DNA from 3 places in the Agrobacterium sp. NPDC090283 genome. Region 1 is predicted to be linked to each of the others. Evidence: predicted binding sites of a transcription regulator. Region 1 holds the regulator's gene; each other region holds the start of a gene.
What was found. The regulator PhoB, encoded in region 1, activates phosphate uptake and scavenging genes when phosphate is short. The targets are predictions, from matches to a motif close to TGTCATNNANCTGTCAT.
Positions count from the first base shown of each region.

Region 2: ACIQUH_RS16000 (ceramide glucosyltransferase) is a predicted target of PhoB. The motif match lies at 1,418-1,434, and genes of this name have one in related genera.
Region 3: ACIQUH_RS13065 (DUF47 domain-containing protein) is a predicted target of PhoB. The motif match lies at 1,247-1,263, and genes of this name have one in related genera.

Region 1 covers NZ_JBIVYG010000034.1:8,021-11,275, forward strand. Annotated here, with positions in the region: gene ACIQUH_RS27195 (GcrA family cell cycle regulator) at 365-898, shown strand; gene phoB (phosphate regulon transcriptional regulator PhoB) at 1,280-1,963, opposite strand; gene phoU (phosphate signaling complex protein PhoU) at 1,994-2,719, opposite strand; gene pstB (phosphate ABC transporter ATP-binding protein PstB) at 2,816-3,255, opposite strand, start outside.
Region 2 covers NZ_JBIVYG010000010.1:94,882-98,136, forward strand. Annotated here, with positions in the region: gene ACIQUH_RS15980 (cold-shock protein) at 1-33, shown strand, start outside; gene ACIQUH_RS15985 (DUF192 domain-containing protein) at 33-515, shown strand; gene ACIQUH_RS15990 (BON domain-containing protein) at 576-824, opposite strand; gene ACIQUH_RS15995 (DUF982 domain-containing protein) at 1,038-1,307, shown strand; gene ACIQUH_RS16000 (ceramide glucosyltransferase) at 1,520-2,662, shown strand; tRNA gene ACIQUH_RS16005 (tRNA-Pro) at 2,715-2,791, opposite strand; gene ACIQUH_RS16010 (ETC complex I subunit) at 3,058-3,255, shown strand, end outside.
Region 3 covers NZ_JBIVYG010000007.1:216,020-219,274, forward strand. Annotated here, with positions in the region: gene ACIQUH_RS13055 (efflux RND transporter permease subunit) at 1-367, shown strand, start outside; gene ACIQUH_RS13060 (NUDIX hydrolase) at 652-1,194, opposite strand; gene ACIQUH_RS13065 (DUF47 domain-containing protein) at 1,308-1,952, shown strand; gene ACIQUH_RS13070 (inorganic phosphate transporter) at 1,952-2,956, shown strand; gene ACIQUH_RS13075 (Ku protein) at 3,048-3,255, shown strand, end outside.

The DNA.
Region 1 (3,255 bases):
GCCTGAAAATCAAAAATGCCGCCTCGCGGCGGCAGGGGCACTATTGTCACTTCGCCTGCCGATGTCAACAAAAGTCCGCGTTTCCCGGGCTTCTCAAGCACTAGTAGGAGGCGGACGGCGAGGCCCAAGGTGTTGCCTTTCAGACTCAACTCGCCAGCAAGTTGGGGAAAACCGGAAAATCGATTCCAGATGATTCCCGCGACTCTTGCCACGGAGTCAGGCTGGCACTAGGTTAATCGCTAATTACTAGACTGCATTGCGGCGGAACTAGTCACCAAAAATCCGGCGGAAACCACGCTCGCGGCACGCCCGCGAGACGGAGAGGGATTCTGCCGACATTATACGCGACGAGCGGAGAAGCGGCATGAACTGGACAGACGAGCGGGTCGAAAAACTCAAGAAATTGTGGTCCGAGGGGCTTAGCGCCAGCCAGATAGCGGCGCAGCTGGGCGGCGTCAGCCGCAATGCCGTGATCGGCAAGGTCCATCGCCTTAACCTGCCTGGCCGCGTGAAGGCCGGCGGCCCGGTCACTTCGGCGCGTTCCGCGCCCAAGCGCGCTGCCGCCCCCGCCCCACGCGCGACGAATTTCGCAAACCGCGTCAGCGCAGCCCCCGCGCGGGCCTTGAACCGCTCCAACGCGGCAACGGCGCTGCACGAGGAGATCGATATCGAGACCGCCGAAGTTCTCGAATACGTTCCTTCCAAGAACGTCGTTACGCCAATTTCCCGTCGCCTGACGCTGACGGAACTGACGGAACGCACCTGCAAGTGGCCGGTTGGCGACCCCTTGAAAGACGATTTCCATTTCTGCGGTTGTGAAGCACTGGAATCTTCGCCCTATTGCAAGTTCCATGCAAAGCTCGCCTACCAGCCGGTAAGCGAGCGTCGCAAGGCTTGAGTGTTGCGGCACGCATTCGACACTCAAAAACTACGGGCCTTCGGGCCCGTTTTTTTATGGCGAAATTCAAGGCGGCTCCGCCTTGCAGCACGCATTGTTTAAGAGGCGCTCCAATCCTTGTTCTTGCGCAATCTGCGGACGCAAACCGCGACGCGTCCCTTACTGCAAATGCTCTGAATTCGTCGGCGGCGTGCCGCATCCTTCCTCCTGAGAGGCTTCACTGCGCAATCCGGATTTCAGCGGACGTCCATCACCCTCAAGAATGACAGGGGTGCCGCATTTGCGGAAGGCTCAAAATCGAAAGGCCCGACACCATTCCGGTCCCGGGCCTTCTGATTTTTGGGGAATTATCCTAAGTGAAACCATCGGTTTCGGTTTTGCTCAGGCTTCCATCGAATATCCGGCGCCGCGCACGGTGCGGATGACATCCTGCATATGCGAAAAATTGAGCGCCTTGCGCAGACGCCCGACATGCACGTCGACGGTACGCTCATCCACATAGATATCGTGGCCCCAGACGCCGTCCAGCAATTGCGAGCGGGAGAATACCCGGCCCGGAGAGGTCATCAGGAATTCCAGCAGCCGGAACTCCGTCGGACCGAGGCGCACTTCGCGGCTTTTGCGGTGAACGCGATGGGTCTCGCGATCCAGTTCGATATCACCGCATTTCAGCACCGAAGACAGAACCTCGGGACGAGCCCGGCGCAGCATGGCCTTGACGCGGGCCATGAGTTCCGGCGTCGAGAACGGCTTGACGACATAATCGTCGGCACCGGTGGCAAGGCCACGAACCCGTTCGCTTTCCTCGCCGCGCGCCGTCAGCATGATGATGGGCAGGCGTTCGGTTTCCGGCCGCATTCTAAGCCGCCGGCACAGTTCGATGCCGGAAACGCCGGGCAACATCCAGTCCAGGATGAGAAGATCCGGAATACGCTCCTGCAGCCTGATTTCCGCCTCGTCGCCACGGGGTATCGTGTCGACGTCATATCCCTCAGCCTCGAGATTGTAACGAAGCAGGACGCTCAGCGCTTCCTCGTCTTCCACAACTGCAATCTTGGGCACCATATGCTAACTCCGCAAGCCGCTGCTTGTCTGTTACTCGGTCACCGAACCGAGCGTGTTGGAACTGTCGTCCTTCGGACGCTCGCCCTCCGGCTGGCTGCCGGTGGTCATGTAATAGATCGTCTCGGCGATATTGGTGGCGTGGTCGCCGATACGCTCGATGTTCTTGGCGCAGAAAAGAAGATGCGTGCAGGTGGTGATGTTGCGCGGATCTTCCATCATGTAGGTCAGAAGCTCGCGGAAGAGCGACGTATACATGGCGTCGATTTCTTCGTCGCGCTCGCGGATGGCATTGGCCTTCTCGGCGGAACGTGTGGAATAGACGTCAAGGACTTCCTTGAGCTGCACCAGTGCCAGCTCCGACAGATGCTCGATGCCGCGGGCGAGCTTGCGCGGCACGCCGGTTCCGGCAACCGCGATGACGCGCTTGGCGGTGTTCTTACCGAGATCACCGACGCGCTCGAGGTCGCCGGCGATACGCAGGGTGCCGATGATCTCGCGAAGATCGGCCGCCATCGGCTGGCGTCTGGCGATGGTGACGATGGCCTTGTCGCCGATCTCCCGCTCGGAATGGTCGAGGATCGTATCGTCGGAAATGACCTTCTGCGCAAGCGCGGCATCGGAATTGACGAGCGCACGCACGGCGTCGGCGCACATCTGTTCCGCAAGACCGCCCATTTCCGCGATGCGGCGCGTCAGAAACTTCAATTCATCGTCATAGACGGAAACGATATGCGAATGGGTTGTTGTCTGTGTCATGGTCTAGTCCTCCGGCTCGGCCCGCATGCGCGTGCCCGGAAGCGGGCACGGCAGAGGCACCAGTCTTGTTCGGTTTCGATAAAGCGCCGGCCGGGATCAGCCGAAGCGGCCCATGATGTAGTCCTGCGTGCGCTGGTCGTCGGGATTGGTGAACATCTTGTCGGTTTCGTTTTCCTCGACAAGATGGCCAAGATGGAACATGGCCGTGCGCTGGGAAACACGGGCCGCCTGCTGCATGGAGTGCGTGACGATGACGATCGTATAATTGGTGCGCAGCTCGTGGATCAGCTCCTCGACCTTTGCGGTCGCAATCGGGTCCAGCGCCGAGCAGGGCTCGTCCATCAGGATCACTTCCGGGCTGACGGCAACCGCGCGGGCAATGCACAGACGCTGCTGCTGACCACCGGAAAGGCCGGTGCCGGATTCGTGCAGACGATCCTTCACCTCGTTCCAGAGACCCGCCTTCTGCAGGCTCTGCTCGACGATCTGATCCATATCCGCCTTGTTGCGGGCGAGACCGTGGATGCGCGGGCCGT
Region 2 (3,255 bases), on a different contig from region 1:
GACAACCCGGTTTCCGTCGGGATGTCGCATTGATGCCCGCTCTGCCCCATATGGTGAAAAGCGCCATTATGGCGCTTCTTTTTTTCACGCTCGCCGGAGCCGTCCAGGCCCAGCAACAGCAGACATTCACCTCCGAACCGCTGCAGATTGAAACCGCCGGGGGAAAGAGCCACGATTTCACTGCCGAACTGGCGCTGAACAACGCCCAGCGTGAACAGGGCCTGATGTTCCGCAAGAGCATGCCGCTTGAAAACGGCATGTTGTTCGACTTCGGTGAGCCGCGTGACGTCGCCATGTGGATGCGGAACACGCTCATCCCGCTCGACATGCTGTTCATTGCCCGTGACGGCCGCATTACCCATATTCACGAAAACGCGGTTCCGCATTCGGAAGCGATCATCAGCTCCCGCGGGCCGGTAAAATTTGTGCTTGAACTGAATGGCGGCACTGCGAAACGCTATGGCATCAAGCCGGGCGATATGGTCCGCAGCGCACAAATCGGCAACCGGAAATGACATTGCCGCGTTATTGCGTCTGAAGGAGCCGGACGAGGTTTCGCCCGGCTGGCGCAATGTTCAGTAAACCGGCTCGATATGGCTCAGAATCCGGCAATTGGAAATGGAAGCGGCAAGATTGATGGCGATGTCGATCGCCTCGACCGAATCGGCCGTGCCTTCCAGATAGATCACATCATTTTCGACAGTCGCCGAAATACGCGACTTCTCGAGACCCGATTCGAAGGCCAGTGCAGAGGTAATCGCCTGGCATACGCCGGCCATGCGGTCTCCGAAGAAGCTTTCCTGAATGCCTGACAAATTGAACATATGCGTTCTCCTTCTTATGGACATAACAACGCCCTGAGGGCGGTTTTGTTCATCTCCGGTTCATCTATTTGTTCATCTTCCATTCATCTTGGAAAATTGGAACCCCCCGACCGATCACATTTTAGGTGATCGGGAACCATTTCGTGAGGCGGGCATTTCGCGCATGGGAGTAAAAACCGCCATGAAGGCGTGTGAAACAGGGAGGAGAATGACATGCTGATTAACAGAACGGAGCCGTGTCACCATGCCTCGTGGATGAAGCCGGTAGCGATCCACCTGCCGCTTTGTGTTGCCGTGGAAATTTACAGCCCGCTGGTGGCGCTCGACATGCTGATGTACCGCTGGCCCGAGGAACATGGGCCGGAATATGAGGAGGCGCGCAGGAACTGCCTCGATGCCATCGCCGGCAGGTGCGACATCGAGAAAGCACGGGAATCGTTTCTCATTGCAAGCAGTCATGCCCATATCCTGAACGTCCACTAAAATTCACTGACCGTCATGACGATTGGGCCCTTCTCCACGGAGGGCTTTTCTTTGCGGGGCGCTGCCGCGACGCCCTGATGCACGGCGCGGCCCTCCTCGCCTGTTGATCATGACATGTAACTGTCACGCAAACGTTATAATCGGCAGGGATGAATTCCATGGAATCGATTGGCGGGAGAACCGCCGAAAGCTTGGGAGTGGAACTGGCCAGCATGGAAACTGTCTTTGCCCTTTGCGCAATTCTGCTCCTCGGCTTCAATCTTCTCGGGGTCATTCTGGCCGGCTGGCGACTGACGAGGCGGGATGCGGAAAACGATCTTGTCCGGCAAAAACCGCCTGTCTCGCTTGTGGTACCGCTGCGCGGGGTGGAAAACTTCACGCCGCTGACGCTGTCACGCGCCTTTGAGCTCAACTGGCCGGATTACGAGTTGCTGTTTTGCGTCGCCGATGAATTCGATCCCGTGATCGAGGAAGTGCGCAAAGCCCAGTTGGCCTTCCCCACGGTTTCCACGCAATTGCTCATCGGTGACGACCGCATCAGCGCCAATCCGAAACTGAACAATTGCGTCAAGGGCTGGCGCGCCGCCCGGCATGAGTGGGTGATTCTGGCCGATTCGAACGTGCTGATGCCGAAATCCTATATAGCCACCATGATGTCGGCGTGGCGGCCCGATAGCGGGCTGGTCTGCTCGCCGCCGCTCGGCTCCCGGCCGGCGGGTTTCTGGGCGCATGTCGAATGCGCCTTCCTCAACGGCTCTCAGGGCCGCTGGCAATATGCGGCTGAGGCAATCGGCATGGGTTTCGCGCAGGGCAAATCGATGTTGTGGAACAAGCCGTTCCTGGAGGACAATGGCGGCATTCGCGCGCTTGCCGCCGAAATTGCCGAGGACGCCGCCTCGACGAAGCTGGTCCGCAGCGCCGGCCGCAAGGTGCATCTGGTCTCCGCCCCGTTCGAGCAACCGCTTGGCCAGCGCCATGCCGGCGAAATCTGGTCGCGCCAGACCCGCTGGGCGCGGTTGAGACGCGTGACCTTCCCGCAATATTTCGCACCGGAAATCCTGACCGGCGCGCTTCCCCCACTTCTTTTCGCGCTCGCCGCCGCTGCCATGATGGATGTGAACCTCATCGCAACGGCCTTTGCCGTGCTCGCCCTCATGTATGTGCCGGAACTGGCGCTTGCCGCCCTCAATCGCTGGCCGGTATCGCTCCATACGCTGCCGGCGATGATCGCCCGGGACATGATCATGCCCGTCGTCTGGGCGCGCAGCTGGATCGGCAGCGCGGTGGCATGGCGCGGCAACGTCATGACCATCGGCACGGCCGAAAGCACGCTGGCTGGCCCGTCAACGGAATAACAGGCATATTTTTAAGGGGGTTACGCCGGAAAGCTGATATTTTGCTTTAAAATGGTCGGAGTGGAGAGATTCGAACTCCCGACCCTCTGGTCCCAAACCAGATGCGCTACCAGACTGCGCTACACTCCGCCGAGGCGATGGCTGGGGAATACACGGTTCACCCGAAGTCCGCAACAGGGAAATTCATCTTTGTTCAGCGACGGCCCTGATCGGCGAAACGTGACCGCGAAGCGGCGGGGCGCGATCGGACAGCAAAGGGATAATCGTCTTGACTCTCACCTGAAGTCAGTCCATTTCAAATTCAACGTTCCTGACACGATTTGGTTATTCTATTCAGGTACGTGATGAATAATTCGGGGCGTTTCGCCCCGCTGTCCAACCGGAGCAGTTTCGACATGTCTGCGAAGATTTACCGCCCTGCAAAAACCGCCATGCAATCCGGCAAGGCGAAGACCAATGTCTGGGTTCTGGAATTCGACGCCGAGGTTCCGCGCAAGATCGATCCGATCATGGGCTACACCTCCAGCTCCGACATGAAGCAGCAGCTGAAGCTGAATTTCGAGACGCAGGAACAGGCCGAAGCCTATGCCCAG
Region 3 (3,255 bases), on a different contig from region 1:
AAACGGCATCCTGCTGGTCGATTTCGCCAATCGCGAGCGACGGCGGGGGCTTTCGCTGAACGAGGCGCTGGAAAATGCCGGCGTCATCCGCTTCCGTCCGATCATCATGACGACGCTTGCGATGATCTTCGGCATGATCCCGCTCGGTCTGGCCGTTGGAGGAGGCGGCGCGCAGCGTGCGCCGATGGCCCATGCGGTGGTTGGCGGCCTCATCAGTTCCACGCTGCTGACCCTGATCGTGGTGCCGACCATCCTCTCCTATATGGACAGCATCAGCAGGCGTTTCGCCCGCCTGTTGCCGAAAGCGCCGGATGAAACCGGGCATTCTAACCATCAGGCGCAACCTTCCCGAAAGCAGCCGGCCTGAAAGGGCCGGCTGGACATCAATCCAGCCAGACAACGGGAAGGCGTCACCAAATTCCTCTCATTCAGGATGACGCGCCTGTCGTCACCGTAGCAGAAGAATGGCAGCCGGGCCTGCCAGAAGCACCATGAGCGCGATGATGGGATGGAGATAACGCAACAGGCAGCGGGGAACGGGACGAGGTAAATTCATGCAACGGCTCCTGACGACAATCATCAGGCAAGGTTGGGCATGGCCTGTTGCGACAGCATTACAGTTCTGGCCGCAAAAATGCCGGCCACATGCGGTTACGGTTTTTCACCGCTCTGGCGCTTCTTTTTGCCCTTCGGGCGAAAATCGACAAGAAGCGACTTCAGTTCGATATCGCGAACGCGCCGTGCCGCCTCATCCGGGCGCACCCATTCCACCAGGCGTTCACCGCGTTCCTTGAAACTGGTTTCCGCCGCCGTCACCTCTATCTGGAATACATCGACCATGCAGGGAACGACATCGCCATTGTCGAGCATCTTGAGATAGGTATAGCGGCCGACCGCATCCTTTTTCACCCGCCCGCGCACGCCCGCCTCCTCCCACGCTTCGATCGCCGCCGCCTCGTGCGGCTTCTTGCGTTTCATCGGCCAGCCGCGCGGAATGATCCAGCGTGCGCTGGTGCGGGAGGTGACGAGGAGGATTTCGACATCCTCGCCATTGCCGGCATAACGGAAACAGAGCGCGGCATATTGCTGCCGGAAAGCGCCGGTGAAGAGCTTTTCGGGAACCGCAGCGAGCTGCTGGAGCAATATCAGTGCACGAGCCGGGCGGGTTTTCCGGCTTTTCTTGGTGGGTTTCATATCCGTTGATAGTGCTGATTTTCCGGGTTGCATCAATGCCCTGCGTGCATTTATGACAGTTTTATGACAATCACCCCCAACAACTAATAAAGCGCCATTGAGGGCCAATTCGCATGATGAGTATTTTTCGCAAGCTGATGCCGCGCGAGGACCGTTTCTTCGACATGTTCAGCAAACATTCCGAAACCGTCATCAAAGCGGCCGAGGCCCTTGATCAACTTTTGAGCGGCGTCGACGTCGAGAAGAACTGCGACCTCATCGTCGCGCTGGAACATCAGGCCGACGACATCACCCGCGAGGTGCTGCTCGCGGTCCGGCGCAGCTTCATCACCCCCTTCGACCGCGGCGACATCAAGGATCTCATCCAGTCGATGGATGACGCCATCGACATGATGCACAAGACCGTCAAGACCATCCGCCTTTTCGAGCAGACGGAATTCGATCCGCTGATGAAGGAAATGGGTCATGAGATCGTGCGTGCTGCCGGCCTGATTGCGGAAGCCATTCCGCTTCTCAACAAGGTCGGCACAAATGCGCATCGCCTGTCATCCATTGCCGAAGAGGTAACCCGCGTCGAAGGCCGCTCGGATGAACTTCACGACCTCGGCCTCAAGGACCTCTTCCGCCGCCATGGTGCAAGCGGCAATGCCATGGCCTATATGATCGGCAGCGAGATCTATGGCGAACTCGAAAAGGTCGTCGACCGCTTCGAGGACGTGGCCAACGAGATCAGCGGCATCGTGATCGAGAACGTCTGATGGATGTCGCGCTTGCCCTGCCGCTGCTGGTCGGCCTTATCGCCATCGCGCTGTTCTTCGATTTTCTGAACGGTTTGCACGACGCCGCAAATTCCATCGCCACCATCGTTTCCACCCGTGTGCTGCGCCCGCAATATGCGGTCGCCTGGGCGGCCTTCTTCAACTTCATCGCCTTCCTGTTCTTTGGCCTGCATGTGGCCGAAACGCTCGGCACCGGCATCATCGATCCGGCGATCGTGTCGCCGCAGGTGATCTTCGCGGCGCTGATCGGCGCCATCGTCTGGAACATCGTCACCTGGATTTTTGGCATTCCCTCCAGCTCGTCGCACGCGCTGATCGGCGGGCTCGTCGGTGCGGGATTTGCGAAGGTGGGTTTCAATTCCATCGTCTGGTCGGGTCTGCTGAAGACCGTGGGCGCCATCTTCATGTCGCCGGCCATCGGCTTTTTCCTTGCCCTGCTTCTGGTGCTCACCGTCTCCTGGCTGTTCGTGCGGCAGACGCCCTTTGCGGTCGACCGCACCTTCCGCGTCATGCAGTTCATCTCCGCCTCGCTTTATTCGCTGGGACACGGCGGCAACGACGCGCAGAAGACCATGGGCATCATTGCCGTGCTGCTCTTCAGCCAGGGGCATCTCGGCGAGAGCTTCTACGTGCCCTTCTGGGTGGTGATTTCCTGCCAGTCGGCCATGGCGCTCGGCACGCTGTTCGGCGGCTGGCGCATCGTGCATACGATGGGGTCTAAGATCACCCGGCTGAACCCGATGCAGGGTTTCTGCGCCGAAACCGGCGGTGCGCTGACGCTGTTCGGTGCGACATGGCTCGGCATTCCGGTCTCCACCACCCACACGATCACCGGCGCCATCGTCGGCGTCGGCGCGGCCCGTCGCGTCTCGGCGGTGCGCTGGGGCCTTGCCGGCAATATCGTCATCGCCTGGATCGTAACCATGCCGGCGGCTGCACTGATCTCGGCTGCGGTTTACGGGCTGACGTCGCTGTTCGGCTGACAGCGCCATCCCTGCCCCGATTTGCCGCTCCTCCCGGAACAAAAGCCACCTCGCGGCTGTTGTTCCGGGAGACCAATGCGGAATCGCGGACATGGCACGGCAGGTTTTCTGGAAAGGTTATCTGAAGCTGTCGCTGGTGACAGCCTCCGTCTCGCTGACACCCGCGACGACGGAAGGCAACAGATATACCTTCCACATCCTCAATCGCAAAACCGGCAACCGCGTCGAAAGCCGCTACGTCGACAGCATCACCCACAGGCCGGTCGCCGCCAAGAACCAGGTAAAAGGTTTTCCCCGCG